DNA from 3 places in the Ruminococcus sp. D54t1_190329_F1 genome. Region 2 is predicted to be linked to each of the others. Evidence: riboswitches for the same ligand, from Rfam matches in the RefSeq annotation. Region 2 holds a riboswitch; each other region holds the start of a gene.

Region 1 (4,607 bases), on a different contig from region 2:
TTTATTACTCAAACAGCTGCCCCACAGTGTAGGAGCAGCTGCTTTTGTTCTGTTGCAATAACAATTTATACCAGAATAATTATTTCGCGATGGAATCAATAGCTGCCTGAGTATGAGCTACATAAAGCTGCTCAACAGCGTCAATTCTTCCAAGACCTTCGATCTGGCAGTCAATCTCATCGAAATCTCCAGAGGCCTCGAACATGCTCTTCCAGGAATCGTCATCATCACCAGCCATATCATTGTTTGCATGGTCACCAGCAACAACCATAAGCGGACGAAGAATTACTTTCTTGAATCCGGCATCTTTTACTTTATTGATAACTTCATCACAAGCTGTATCCTCTGGCTCACCTTCTACAGTACCGATGAATGCGTTTGTGAATCCAAGTTTCTCCATCTGGGTCTGCATCTGGTCATATGTAACGTTTGCTGTATGGGAAGTACCATGTCCCATGAATACAAATGCGGTTCCATCTTCTGCAGCTGCTTCCATGCTGTCATATCCAGCTTCTTTTACAGCTTCATCTGTGATTGCCTGAGCAACAGCAGCTTTGTCATCGTTGATAACGGTAGCGTCATCGCCAACCTCACCAAGCATTGGTTCAGCGATTGCTACAGATTCAAATTTATCTTTGTAAGCATCAATAGCTTCTACCATCTCATCGTACTCAGCACCATGCATAAGATGTGTAGGCTGAACTACAAGATTCTTAACACCGTTTGCTACTGCACGGTCAAGTGCCTGCTGCATGTTATCAATCTTCTCATCATCTCTTGCCTGTACATGGTTGATAATGATCTGAGCGGTAAATGCTCTTCTTACAGACCAATCCGGGAATGCTTCTGCAAGAGCATCCTCGATTCCCTTAATATCCTCTGCACGGCTGTCGTTAAAGGATGTACCAAAGCTTACTACAAGAAGCTCATTCTCACCGATCTCGTCCTGATTACGAGGATCATCCTTGGAAGCATCACCTGTATCACGTCCGAAATACTCTGGGCTGGCCTCTTCTCCCTCTACAAGCTCTTTCTGAGCATCTGTAAGGGCATCCCATGCTTCTTTAGCTTCCTTGCACTGCTCATCTGTATCATCTGTTCTCTCCTGAACATAAATAGCATCGATAAGTGCTGCTACTTTATCAGCCGCTTCCTTATCTGCATCTGCAGTGTCATCAGCTGCTTCTGCATCGTCTGTTGTCTCAGCATCATCAGCTGCTTCAGCATCGTCAGCTGCCTCAGCATCATCAGCTGTCTCAGCATCGTCTGTTGTCTCCTCTGCTGCTTCCTCTGTCTCTGCAAATGCAACAGTTGCTGTTGCTGCTGTCATGCTTGCTGCCATAGAAGCTGCAAGAAGGATTGCTAATAAAGATTTTCTTTTCATTTCTTTTTCCTCTTTTTTTTGTATTTCCGGATAGAATCACGTATAAAGAATCCTATGGGAAATCTATCACCAATCTCCCATTGCATAAAAACAGCCGCATTTTCTGCGACTGCACACATTCTCATATACACACTTTTCTTCCAAAAAACATTCAGGAAATATTCATGTATCGTTATGAGAATACAAGTTCTGTGTACCGCAGACCTAAGATTCCACGCAAAGGCAGTTCTCCTGACTTCGGTCAACACTGCTCCCCCTTCCCGGTTTCCCAGTGGGCTCTGAAGCAGCTCCCTTACACAGTGACGGCATCGTTCCGGACTCTCACCGGATTCTCTTTTGCGCATCATGTTTATGATGCAACCTTTGCGCTATAACCATTATACATATTCGACTCGGATATTTAATATGTACCATATTATTATATATTTTTTATGAACTTTTTATGTATTTTCTATGAACTATAGTGTATTTAGAAAATGCGTTCCGCAAGATGTGCGGCACAATTTGTGGGAGATTTCGTCCGGATGAGGGCACCGTAGCATGAAGACGCCGTAGCTGGCTACGCAAACAAATTCGGAAGAAATATACCGCAAAGTGGGGCGTGCAGATTGCGGGAATAATTTTTCAAACAGATTACTATTCACTCCGTTCATAGCAACACGCTTCGCGATGCACAGAAATCATGCTTTCGCATGGTTTCGCGCCGCAATTCTCAGGTTTTCTGTGAATTACTTATTGACAAATACCCCGCCAGGGTATATATTGGTTTCATCAAATACATACCCTGGCGGGGTATATAAGGAAAGGAGTCCGCCTATGACAGCTGATTATAAATCCGAATCCTGCTGCAGCCACACCGCAGCCGATCCTGCAACTCTTTCCAGCCAGGAACCTACCAAGAAGGTCTGTTCCTGCTGTTGTACCAAGCACACCGATCGTTCCGAAGCAGAGCGCAGGAAGCTGGTAAACCGTCTGAAACGTATTGAAGGCCAGATAAGGGGGATTATAGGAATGCTGGAGAATGACGCTTACTGCAACGATATTCTTATTCAGTCAGCAGCTGTAAATGCCGCTGTGAATGCATTTAATAAGGAACTTCTCGCCAATCATATCCGAACCTGTGTGGCAAGAGATATCCGTGATGGTAAAGACGAAACCATTGATGAGCTGGTTGCAACTTTGCAGAAGCTAATGAAGTGAGATACCAGCGTATTCCGAATGTGTACCTGCCTGCGGAGGTACGAATGCGCAGAGCAGTCCGTTGGTATCGAAACACTGTATTCGAAGGAGGAATTTATTATGGAACAATACAACGTCACCGGCATGAGCTGTGCAGCCTGCAGCGCCCGTGTGGAAAAAGCGGTAAACAAGGTTCCGGGAGTTACTTCCTGCTCCGTAAGCCTGCTTACCAATTCCATGGGAGTGGAAGGAACTGCCTCAGCCTCTGCCATTGTCTCAGCTGTAGAAGAAGCCGGATACGGCTGCAGCCTGAAGGGTGCTTCCGGCCAGAAGGAACCCGTTTCTGATGCTGAGAAAGCCCTGGAAGATCACGAAACGCCACTCCTCAGGAAACGACTTATTGCCTCAGTAGGTTTTCTTCTGGTGCTGATGTACTTTTCCATGGGACACATGATGTGGGGATGGCCGCTGCCAGCCTGGTTTGATGGCAACCATATCGCCATGGGACTTGTACAGCTGCTTCTTGCAGGAATCGTCATGGTCATCAATCAGAAATTTTTCATCAGCGGCTTCAGGAGTCTGTGGCACCGCTCTCCGAACATGGATACCCTGGTAGCTCTCGGCTCCATGGCCTCCTTTGTATGGAGTGTCTATGCCCTGTTCGCCATGACCAGAGCCCAGGTTGACGGCAATTCCGAACTTGTCACGCACTACATGATGGAATTCTATTTCGAATCTGCCGCTATGATCCTGACCCTGATCACCGTTGGAAAAATGCTGGAAGCCCGTTCCAAGGGCAAGACCACGGATGCCTTAAAAGGTCTTATGAAGCTTGCTCCCAAGACTGCCGTTGTCATCCGAAACGGCCAGGAAGCCACCGTTCCCATTGACCAGGTTGTAAAAGGTGACACCTTTGTTGTCCGTCCTGGTGAGAACATCCCGGTGGATGGTGTGATTATCGAAGGCTCCAGTGCAGTCAACGAATCTGCCCTTACAGGTGAGAGTATCCCTGTCGACAAAGCTGCCGGAGATCTTGTCTCCGCAGCCACAGTCAACCAGTCTGGCTTTATCAAATGTGAAGCTACCCGCGTTGGCGAAGACACCACACTCTCCCAGATCATCAAAATGGTCAGTGATGCTGCAGCCACCAAAGCTCCTATTGCCAAAATCGCAGACCGTGTTTCCGGTGTTTTCGTACCTGCTGTTATCACTATTGCAATTATAACTACTATTGTCTGGCTGCTTACCGGTCATGAGGCTGGCTACGCCCTGGCAAGAGGAATTTCCGTTCTGGTCATCAGCTGCCCATGCGCCCTTGGTCTTGCCACTCCGGTTGCCATTATGGTTGGAAACGGAATGGGTGCCAAAAACGGTATCCTTTTCAAAACAGCCGTCTCCCTTGAGGAAGCCGGAAAGGTTCAGATCGTAGCCCTTGACAAAACCGGAACCATCACAAACGGTCAGCCGGAGGTTACTGACATTCTCCCTGCAGACGACGTATCTGAGAACGATCTTCTCACCCTTGCCTACGCCCTTGAAAAAAAGAGCGAGCACCCTCTTGCGAAAGCCATTCTGGAAAAAGCTGCAAGCCTTGGTCTTACAGCCCAGGAAGTCACAGAATTCCAGGCTCTTCCCGGCAATGGACTCTCTGCGAAGCTTGGCGCTTCCACGCTTATCGGCGGAAGCATGAAATACATCAACACTCTGGCAGCTGTCTCTCCGTCTCTTATGAACCAGGCCGAGAAGCTTGCCGAAGCAGGAAAAACTCCTCTTCTTTTCGCAAAAGATGGAAAACTTCTTGGAATCATTGCAGTTGCTGATGTAATCAAACCGGACAGTGCACAGGCAGTCAAAGAGCTTCAGAATATGGGTATCCAGGTAGTTATGCTTACCGGCGACAACGAGCGCACTGCCAGAGCTATTGGCGCACAGGCAGGTGTTGACCAGGTTATTGCAGGCGTCCTTCCAGATGGAAAAGAGAGCGTCATCCGCTCCCTGAAGGAAAAAGGCAAGGTTGCCATGGTTGGCGACGGAATCAACGACG
Region 2 (4,607 bases):
GGTAATACCCTTTGCGTAGTGATAAAGCTTAAAGTATTTTGCATGCTCAAGAGTAGTTTCGTCTTTATACTCAAGACCTGTGATCTCTGGTGCAGAATCATCCAGCTTCTTGTTTCCTGTGGAAAGCATGCTGTTGTCATCTGCCGGGTTATCCTTGTCTGTTTTCTTCGGATCGTTTGCACCCTTTAAAGCGATATAAATGGTGTAAGTGATTTCATGAGCCTGGGACATTCTGGTTGTCATACCAATGATCGTATTATTCTGGTTCAGTGCTACCGGAATTGTGAAAGTAGAAGTTCCGCCGCCGCATGCACCGTAGTATTTATTTCCATTGGCTTTTACATAACCGTAATATTCACTGCTGAATACAATAGTCGCATATGCCTGACCATTTGTTACCGTAACTTTGTTACAGGAAATGCTGACCTTTCCAGAACCACCAGACCAGGAGAAACTGTCAGGAGTATAGGTTCCATCTGCTAATGTAGTAGAACTGTTTACAGATGCTGTTCCGCCGCTTAAGTCAGATTCGTATTTGGATTCCTCTTCCGGTTTCTTGTCTGGCTTTGGAGTTGCTGTTGGTGTAGGAGTTGCTGTCGGTTTTTTATTTGGTTTTGCAGTGGGTGCAGGAGTTGCTGTGATTGTTGTGTCAGGAGCAGTATCTGGCTGCGGATCATCCTGTACGTCACCTATCTTATTTAAAGTGCTGGACTGGAAAGTCAGGATCCTGTCATACCAGATCTGGTTTTTGTGGGAAAAAGCAGCAACTGCAATTCCATTGTCCAGGGCTTCAACAGGAATCTCATATGTATATTTGCCATTTGCGTCTGCCACATATGGAACCCAGGTGGAGGAATCTGCTGCGGCAGCTTCTTCTTTTGTTCCCAGACATAGATAGTCGTAACCAGTTCCGCTTAAAGTAAGAACAGCTGTCATTTTTCCGTTTTTGGAAGTAAGGACACAGTCAATTACACGGAACATAGATGAACTGGAGTTTACTGTAATATTATAAATTCCGCTTGCACAGCTGCCTGGAGCAGGGGTTGCTGTTGGCTCTGGGGTGGTGGCTGCTTCCGGAGTTGTGCTTGGCACTGGAGTTTCAGTTGGTGCAGGAGTCTCAACCGGTGCTTCGGTAGGCTCTGGGGAAACAGTTGGTTCCGGTGTTGGAGCAGCCTCTCCATATCCTGGAACCGCCGGTACGGTAATCGTCAATATACCCTTTGCGTACCAGTTCTGGCTCTTCTTGGAATGAGGAACGACTGCTATTGTCTGAGCTTCCTTGCTTGCAGTAACTTCAAAGGTGTAGGTATAGCCTCCTGCACTGTTCTCTACTCCTTTGATGGAATTTGCTTCTTTATCAGAGTCACTGGCACTGCCAAGATAGATCATGTCATAATTCTGTTTTGCGGTAGAAAGTGTGACAATATATTTATCCTCCGAAACCTTTACAGTGGAACCGGTGATTACGAACATTGCAAATTCATCACCGTTTTCTTTTACAAGCTTGATTCCGGCATCTGTAATCTCATTCTGGGCTGGTGCCTGGGTTGGAGCTGCAGTTGGCAGTGGAGTGGCAGTTGGCTCAGGGGCTGCAGTTGGCTCTGGAGTAGCTGTTGGTTCCGGGGCTTTCATTCCTGGAACGTTCAGTTTCAAAGCCATATTTGTGTACCATTTCTGATTTTTTACAGAAAATGGTACGATGCTGAAAGTCTGGACCTGTTCACTGGCAGGAACCTCAAAAATGAAAGTATAACCATCTTCATTTTCTGTACCAACGATTGCTGCTGCATTTTTTGCTTCGTCAGGATCTTCTTTAGAACCAAGATAAAGCTTCTCATAGTTCTTTCCGTCAGTATTGAGGGTTATCTTAATTTTATCACCATTTAATTCAGCAGAAGAGCTTTTGATTTTAAGCATTTTATATGCACTGTTATCTTCCTTGTCAATGGTCATGTTGGAACCATCTGGGTTCAGATCCTCTGGCTTTGTTTCTGGTTTATCTGTCTCTTCGGTTTTGCCCTCTTCTGTTGTTTCTGGTGCAGCTGTAGGCTGTGGAGCTTCTGCTTCCTCATTTTTGCTTTCTTCAGCAGGTGATGCAGTAACCTCAGGAGTGGTCTCAGAGGCAAGTGTTTCTGTAGCAGCAGGTGTCTCTTTCACAGCAGAGGCATCCACTGCTGCCGGAGTTATTGTAGTGTCAGTGTTTTCTTCCTCAGCTGTTGCGCTCTCCTGCACAGGAGTCTCAGCAGCAACAGCGGTCTTCTCCGCCTCTGTTTCTGGAGTTGGTGTAACAGAAACCTGTACGTTTGCATCCTCATTTTCTGCCTGTGTAAGTACAGCAGGAGTGACCGTCATCGCGACGGAAAGGAACAGTGCAAGAAAGCGTTTTGAATTTCTTTTCATTTCTTTTTCCTCGATTCTTCCTATTATTTTATAATTTGAATAAATCCCAATTGCTTCTGGAGCCTGTTTGTACAATGGGCAATCCTGACAGGATTATTTCAAAAAAATGCCTGCTTCCTCTGAGAAAACAGGCACTAAAAATTCAATATATTGTATTATCAAATATATTAATGAGAATGAAGTACTTTCTTCGGAAGCTTTCATTAAACGAATTCAGCAGGTTTCCTGACTTACAGATCAACACAGAATCCATCCTTCTCAGCAATATACCAATGGTTTCACTGGATTCTACTCCCTGGTTACAGTGACCGGATCGTTCAGGACTTTCACCTGATTCCCTCTTAGAGCGTGTTGAAAAAATATTCCCACAATCTGCACGCTGTAGCAGACAGATATGTCTGGCACTGAAAACGGATTTATTCAATTCACCTCATTATAGCAGACCGTTATGTCGAAATCAATAGATTTATAGGGTTATTGCTTGTATTTACTGTACCCGACTTCATCTGTGCGGAGAAGTGTTCCATTCTCATCGTAGACACTGCGGTAGGTTTTACAGGTGTTTGGATCGGAATGCTCTGTAGTAATCTCTACCGTATTATTGTCAGTTTGGGTTCCGTAAATGGATACCGTTACGGCTTCCTCTTTTTCATCGTAAGAGGCTTTAATTTTAATTGGATAAGCAGTATTATTCTGAAAACGGAAATCCTGACCTCCCCACACCACTGCTGCGTCCAGACCATCCTCAACATAATCAATTCGGGCAGCGTGATTATGACGCTCAACAATGGTCAGATCAGACTGCAGGCATGCCATAAACAACGTAGTGGAAATCTGGCAGATTCCGCCTCCGATATCCTGGGCATGTTCGCCTCCTACAATTACAGTTGCTTCCCTGTACCCTCGTTCCTCCGTACGTGGACCTAAAGTATCGTTGTAGGAAAAAATCTGTCCTGGCTGAAGTTCCACTCCATCACAGGCTTCCACGGCAAGCTTCAAATTGGCAACACGGTTTTCGGTACCGCCGCCATATGTAGTATAAGTACCAAGAAGATTCAGATAAGGAAGGGCTTCTATCTCTTCTGTAGAAACTTCGGGCAGGGTTATTTCAAGGGGGATGGTAATCTTTGCCCCTTCTTTTGCTTTTTCCAGCTTCTTTGCAGCTGACTTCACATCAAATGAAATTCCGGTAACTGCCGGAATAATTTCATTATTTTCCCCCAGAGAAGCATCTGTGGCATCTGTATGTACTTTTTCATAATAGGATTCCAGATCCAGTTCCTCTGGCGGTGTCTTCATAGTAGGACATTCGATAACAGCTTCATAATCTTCTATGGAAATTGCTTTTAGAATCGCTTCTTTCAGTGCATCCATATCCGGACCGATTCCGGTTTTTCCCTTAGTGATAACCAACTCTGTATCTGTAAGTTCACAGGAAGTCTGTATAGTGGTGGATCCCTTTGAAATTCCAGCATCCTCCAGAAGCTTGTCCAGTTCGTTTTTGTTTCGGGCTTCCGGCATAAGGGTGACTTCTTCCTTTGTCTTGCTGTTCATCAGTTCGATGCGGTCAGTTCCATGAGTAAACCAGGCACCATGTCCAAGAGCATAGGCACTTTCTACAATTGATTTTACATCAAGACCGAGAACAGGATAGATGGATACCTTAAAGTTCTTTCCATTCAGGGTAATGGTCATCTGTGTGTTCTCATATTTTTCCTGAAAATCTTTTGAAATTGCGTCAATGGCTTCCTCTTTGGTCATTCCCTGAATGGCTATGCCGTTTATTTTAAGCTTCTTCCAGATTACATTATCTGTAAGAAAATGACACCACAGCCCATACGCACCTGCCAGAATCAGAACCAGGATCAGAACTTTGATCACACCGTTTTTCACTTGTTTTTTCATGTAATAATTTTACCTTTTGCAGTCTTTTTTAGAGCGTGTTTGAAAAAGGCTTTCTGCAAAATATATCGCAAAGTGGGGCGTGCAGATTGCAGGAATGATTTTTCAAACAGGCTTTAGAACAATGGGGTAAAAAAGCATGTCCGGTTTCCGGTATGGCATGCAGCCCCTACCTGCTCTACTTTTGCCAGAATTGTATCATTATCACAGTCAATAGTCAATGATTTCACATACTGAACATGACCGGAGGTTAGTCCTTTGGTCCAGAGCTCGTTGCGGCTGCGGCTCCAGTAAGTCATTTTTCC
Region 3 (4,607 bases), on a different contig from region 2:
ACGGTAAATACATTTCAGCAAAGTGGACTTTCCACTTCCGTTAGGTCCAATGATCCCCACCAATTCCTTATCTCTGGTTTCAATGGAAATTCCCTTAAGGATTTCTTTTGCCTGAAAATTTACCCGGATATTTTCTGTGGTTATTTTCATCCCTTTTTCCCTCCGAAACCATAAGATTTGCGAACCAGTAAATAGATAAAACAAGGCGCTCCAATAATGGAAACCAGAACACCGATAGGCATTTCTGAGTTTTTCAGGATCACACGGCACGCCACATCACACCATATCAGAAAGGAACTTCCAAGCAGAGCACTAAGGGGGATCAGGCGGCAGTGATCTGTTCCAAACAAGATTCTTACCACATGAGGAATCACCAGACCTACAAAACCGATCACTCCGGCACAATACACGGCAAATCCTACCATCACAGAAGAAAGAATCAGATATGCAGTCCGAAATCTGTGCAGATCTGTTCCCAGGGTAATAGATACTTCATCGCCCAACAGCATCAGATTCAAATTCCTGTACTGCGTCCAGAAAAGCACTACACACACCAGCGTCACAGGAAGCATCACACTTACCCTTGACCAGTTGGCCCCGGCAAGACTTCCCATGGTCCATTTCATAACCTCTGTGGCACCATTTTTGTCATTTGTTATGTAGATCACAAAATTGGAAAAAGCAGAACAGACTGCGCTGATTGCCATTCCTGCAAGAATCAGCTTCGCCGATGTTGCTTTGCCTCCCATATTGGCAATTGCAATAACCGCAAAGGATGTGAGCATGGCTCCTATAAATGCGCAAAGCCCTACGGAGTTTCCTCCAAGGAAGCTGCCGATTCCAAGCATGATCGCCAGAGTTGCCCCGAAAGAAGCACCAGAAGAAATTCCAAGTACATAAGGATCTGCCAAAGGATTCTGCACAATTGCCTGCATGACCACGCCACACACAGAAAGAGCCATACCTACCGCCAGTGCCAGAAGAACCCTTGGAAGCCGGATCAGCCATACAACATCATGAATGGCCCCCTCAGAGTAGGAGGCCATACTTTTTATGTGGAATATTTTGTACAGAATCACGCTGTATACATCTTTCAATGACAGATCTGCATTTCCAAATGTAACAGCTGCCAGAATGGAAAAAACCAGAAATGCGGCAAGTCCCACAAGAGCTGTTGCATAGATAGATGAACGAAAAATTTTCTCTTTTTTCACTGTTTTTTCCTCAATATATCCATTCCACAATCCAATTAATCAATTGCAACATCTGGATATAATCCCTTAGCAAATGTTTCCACTCCGTCCTGGGTACGGGTTGCACTTGCGTACATTTCGCTGAGCATAATTGGATATACACGGCCATTCTTTACTGCGTCAAGGCTCTGGAGGGCTTCATCATCCTGGATCACGGCCATCTGGCTTTCCAGAACACTCTGTGGATCGTCACCTGCATATGGCATGTATACCACAAAGATCACATCCGGGTTTGCTGCAATAATGTCCTCTTTTCCAACGGTAGAAGCATCTGGATTTGCAAGAGTTGCACCTAACTTGGTTACCATATCTCCTCCGAGACTGCTTGCGCCATAGTTTGTAATGTCCTCACCAAGTGGCTCAAGAACCATTACTGTAGGTTTCTCTTCTACATCTTTTGTTGCCTCAAGTGTGTTGTCAATTACAGCTTTGATATCGTCAACAATTGCTTCTGCCTTATCCTGTACGTCAAAAATCTTACCAAGGTTCAGAATATCTGTATATTCATTTTCCAGTGTTCTCTCACCGCCTGGACGGGTATTAGAGTTATAATAAGTGTTGCAGCCTTTATCGATCCAGTTGGTTACATTTCCAAGGTTCTTATCAGAAAACAGGGAACTCCAGGAAAGGATCATATCTGGCTCCAGCATAGTGACAGTTTCAAGGGATGGGGTAAATTCATCAAGATAATTTGTTTTAGAAAATGCTTCTTTCAGATCATCCGGAACTTCGTTGTCAAGACCTGCAGTTGCAACAAGGCGGTCCTCAAGTCCAAGTGCCAGCATTGTCTCAATGCTGCCCTGATATACTGCGATAACCTTTTCCGGTGCTTTTTCATAGATGGTTTCGATCTCGTTTCCATCGTAATCATAGGTGGTGATGGTTAAAGGATACTCGGTTCTGGTCTCACCCTCAGAAGCATCCTCTTCCTCGGAAGCATCTGCAGTCTCTTCGGCCGGCTGGTTATCCTCTTTGATGGTCTCAGAGTCTGCACGCTCTGCTGCATATACTGCAGGCGCTGCGGACATGGTCATAGCAGCAGCCATCATCATAGCCATGATTCTTGTAGTTAAAACTTTGTTTTTCATTTCTTTTCCTCTCTTTTCGTTTGTTTTCGTAACCGAAAAGATGGGGCTTCAAAAAGCGTCACTACTACCCGTGACTTAAAAGGCACTTTTTACGGAAGCTCCTCTTCTTACCTTCGTCAAGCAGGTTTCCTGACTCGCAGGTAGTAACAGCATGGCTTCCCTTCTCACGCATATACGCAATGGTTTTCATAAGCCAGCCTTCCTGTATACAGTGGCCGCAACCGTTCAGGCGTTGCACCTGATTCCCTCTCACAGCGAAATCGCCGTTCACTTAACTGGTATTCAATTACTTCAACAGTCTAGCATATCTCTTCTTTAAAAACAACAATATTATTACCAATTTGCAAATTTTTTGGTCAATTATCTGGCAGTTTTTATATGCTCTACAAACAGCCTCCGAATGCTTTCGTATTCGCCAAGACCCTTCAAAACAGTTTCTACTTTATAGCCTTTCGCTCCGATCACATTTTTCCAGGAATCCGCTTCCTCCCCTGCCATATCATTCTTGGCATGGTCACCTGCCACGATCATAAATGGTGCGATCACAACTTTCTTGGCATCGCTTTTCTCCAGCTGGTTCAAAGCCTGGTCAATTTCCGGATAACCCTCTACGGTTGCCACGATCACATTTTCATATCCCATATCTTTGAATCTGTAATCAAGAGCGGCATAAACCGTATTTGCATAATGCTCTGTTCCATGACCCATAAGCACAAGTGCAGTCTTCTTATCCTGAATTACAGGAAATACATCTGTAATTGTTTTTACCACATATGCATTGTCTTCTTCTGTGGTAAGCAGCGGATTGCCGAATTTCACAGACTGGAAGTGATTAGCAGCTGCAAGAACGTCTGCTTTCATAAGATCGTTCTCCACTCCATTCATTACGTGAGTTGGCTGAACGATCACCTCTTCGATTCCGTCCTGTGCCATGCGCTCCATAGCTTCTTTCACGTTATCATAATGAATGTGATCCCGTTTTTCAATCTTCGCCAGGATCATCTTGCTTGTCCAGGCACGATAAATCCTGTACTGGGGAAAAGCGGCTCCAATTGTCTCTTCAATTGCGTCAATAGTCACTTTTCTGGTATCCTCATGGCTGGTTCCAAAGCTTACCACAAGAATTGCTTTCTTGGTGAGATTACCCATTCTCTTACCTCCATAGTTTTATTTTTACACTGTAATTATAAGGTAAAAATAAATTTTTTCAACTCAATTTTTAATAGCTTTAGCGTCTTGTCCTTCCTTTTTATTTATGGTAAATTTTACCTTGGAGGTGTTACTTTTATATGAATAAAGAAAATCAGTCTAAGATCATAGAACTTGTAAGACAGACAAAGCCACTGATCTTTCAGGAAATGACACATGAAAAGGTTACAGAAAAAGGAGCTGCAGATTACGTCACAAACGTAGATGTAGCTGTGCAGAAGTATCTGAAAGAGGCGCTTGGAAATGAATTTCCGGATATCGCACTGATTGCCGAAGAGAAAGAGAACCTTGGGCTGGATCCGGATAAATCATACTGGATTCTGGATCCCATTGACGGAACCACCAATCTGATCCGGGATTATCACTTAAGTGCAGTTTCTCTTGGGCTTTATGAAAATGGGGAGATTACTTTCGGTGTAGTTTATAATCCATTTACAGAAGAGCTGTTCTACGGAGCAAAGGGAGAAGGCGCTTACCTGAACGGAGCTCCTATCCAGGTTTCTGACCAGCCGGAATTCAAGGACGCGGTTGTATCCTTCGGTTCTTCTCCTTATGAGAAAAACAGGGCAAAGGAATTGTTCCCGATATTTTATAATATCTTTATGAACTGTGCTGACTTCAGACGTACCGGTTCTGCTGCTCTTGATATCTGCTATGTGGCATGCGGAAGACAGCATGCTTATCTTGAGCAGAATCTGAAGCCTTGGGACTACAGTGGGGCATCCATTATTTTAAGGGAAGCAGGCGGCACCATCACAGACTGGGGAAATAAGGAGCTGCCTTATCTGGCGAACTCAGATATACTGGCTTGTGTGCCACAGTTCCGGGAGATTTTGCTGAAGCTTATAAATGCGTAACAAGGCTGCAACCAGTTCTCAAAAGTTCTAAGTTTTCATATAAACACGGACTTTAGCTCGTTGTCCGCAAAATGAAAGACACCACTTCAGATTTTTATACATATAAAATCTAATAAAAATTGTTAGGTTTTATAAATAATCTGTTAAGGTGTCTTTTTTATTTAAACATATCTGCTTATATTCTTCCGCTTTTATTCTGC

The links. A riboswitch is a leader RNA that binds a small molecule or an ion and turns the genes downstream of it on or off. The one in region 2 is predicted to bind cobalamin.
Region 1: it holds a riboswitch for cobalamin, as region 2 does, so the genes downstream of both, I2D69_RS17755 (sirohydrochlorin cobaltochelatase) here and I2D69_RS13130 (hypothetical protein) in region 2, are expected to answer to the same signal.
Region 3: it holds a riboswitch for cobalamin, as region 2 does, so the genes downstream of both, I2D69_RS08550 (ABC transporter substrate-binding protein) here and I2D69_RS13130 (hypothetical protein) in region 2, are expected to answer to the same signal.

The regions. Positions count from the first base shown of each region.
Region 1 is NZ_JADNDC010000052.1:1,079-5,685, reverse strand. It holds gene I2D69_RS17755 (sirohydrochlorin cobaltochelatase) at 80-1,384, opposite strand; cobalamin riboswitch at 1,588-1,764, opposite strand; partial or broken gene I2D69_RS21275 (DUF6783 domain-containing protein) at 1,875-2,039, shown strand; gene I2D69_RS17750 (metal-sensing transcriptional repressor) at 2,201-2,584, shown strand; gene I2D69_RS17745 (heavy metal translocating P-type ATPase) at 2,684-4,607, shown strand, end outside.
Region 2 is NZ_JADNDC010000027.1:26,647-31,253, forward strand. It holds gene I2D69_RS13130 (hypothetical protein) at 1-2,400, opposite strand, end outside; cobalamin riboswitch at 2,598-2,771, opposite strand; gene I2D69_RS13135 (VanW family protein) at 2,875-4,305, opposite strand; partial or broken gene hisI (phosphoribosyl-AMP cyclohydrolase) at 4,425-4,607, opposite strand, start outside.
Region 3 is NZ_JADNDC010000015.1:25,050-29,656, reverse strand. It holds gene I2D69_RS08560 (ABC transporter ATP-binding protein) at 1-150, opposite strand, end outside; gene I2D69_RS08555 (iron ABC transporter permease) at 147-1,214, opposite strand; gene I2D69_RS08550 (ABC transporter substrate-binding protein) at 1,250-2,341, opposite strand; cobalamin riboswitch at 2,443-2,631, opposite strand; gene I2D69_RS08545 (sirohydrochlorin cobaltochelatase) at 2,702-3,490, opposite strand; gene I2D69_RS08540 (inositol monophosphatase family protein) at 3,631-4,407, shown strand; gene I2D69_RS08535 (TIGR04100 family radical SAM protein) at 4,599-4,607, opposite strand, start outside.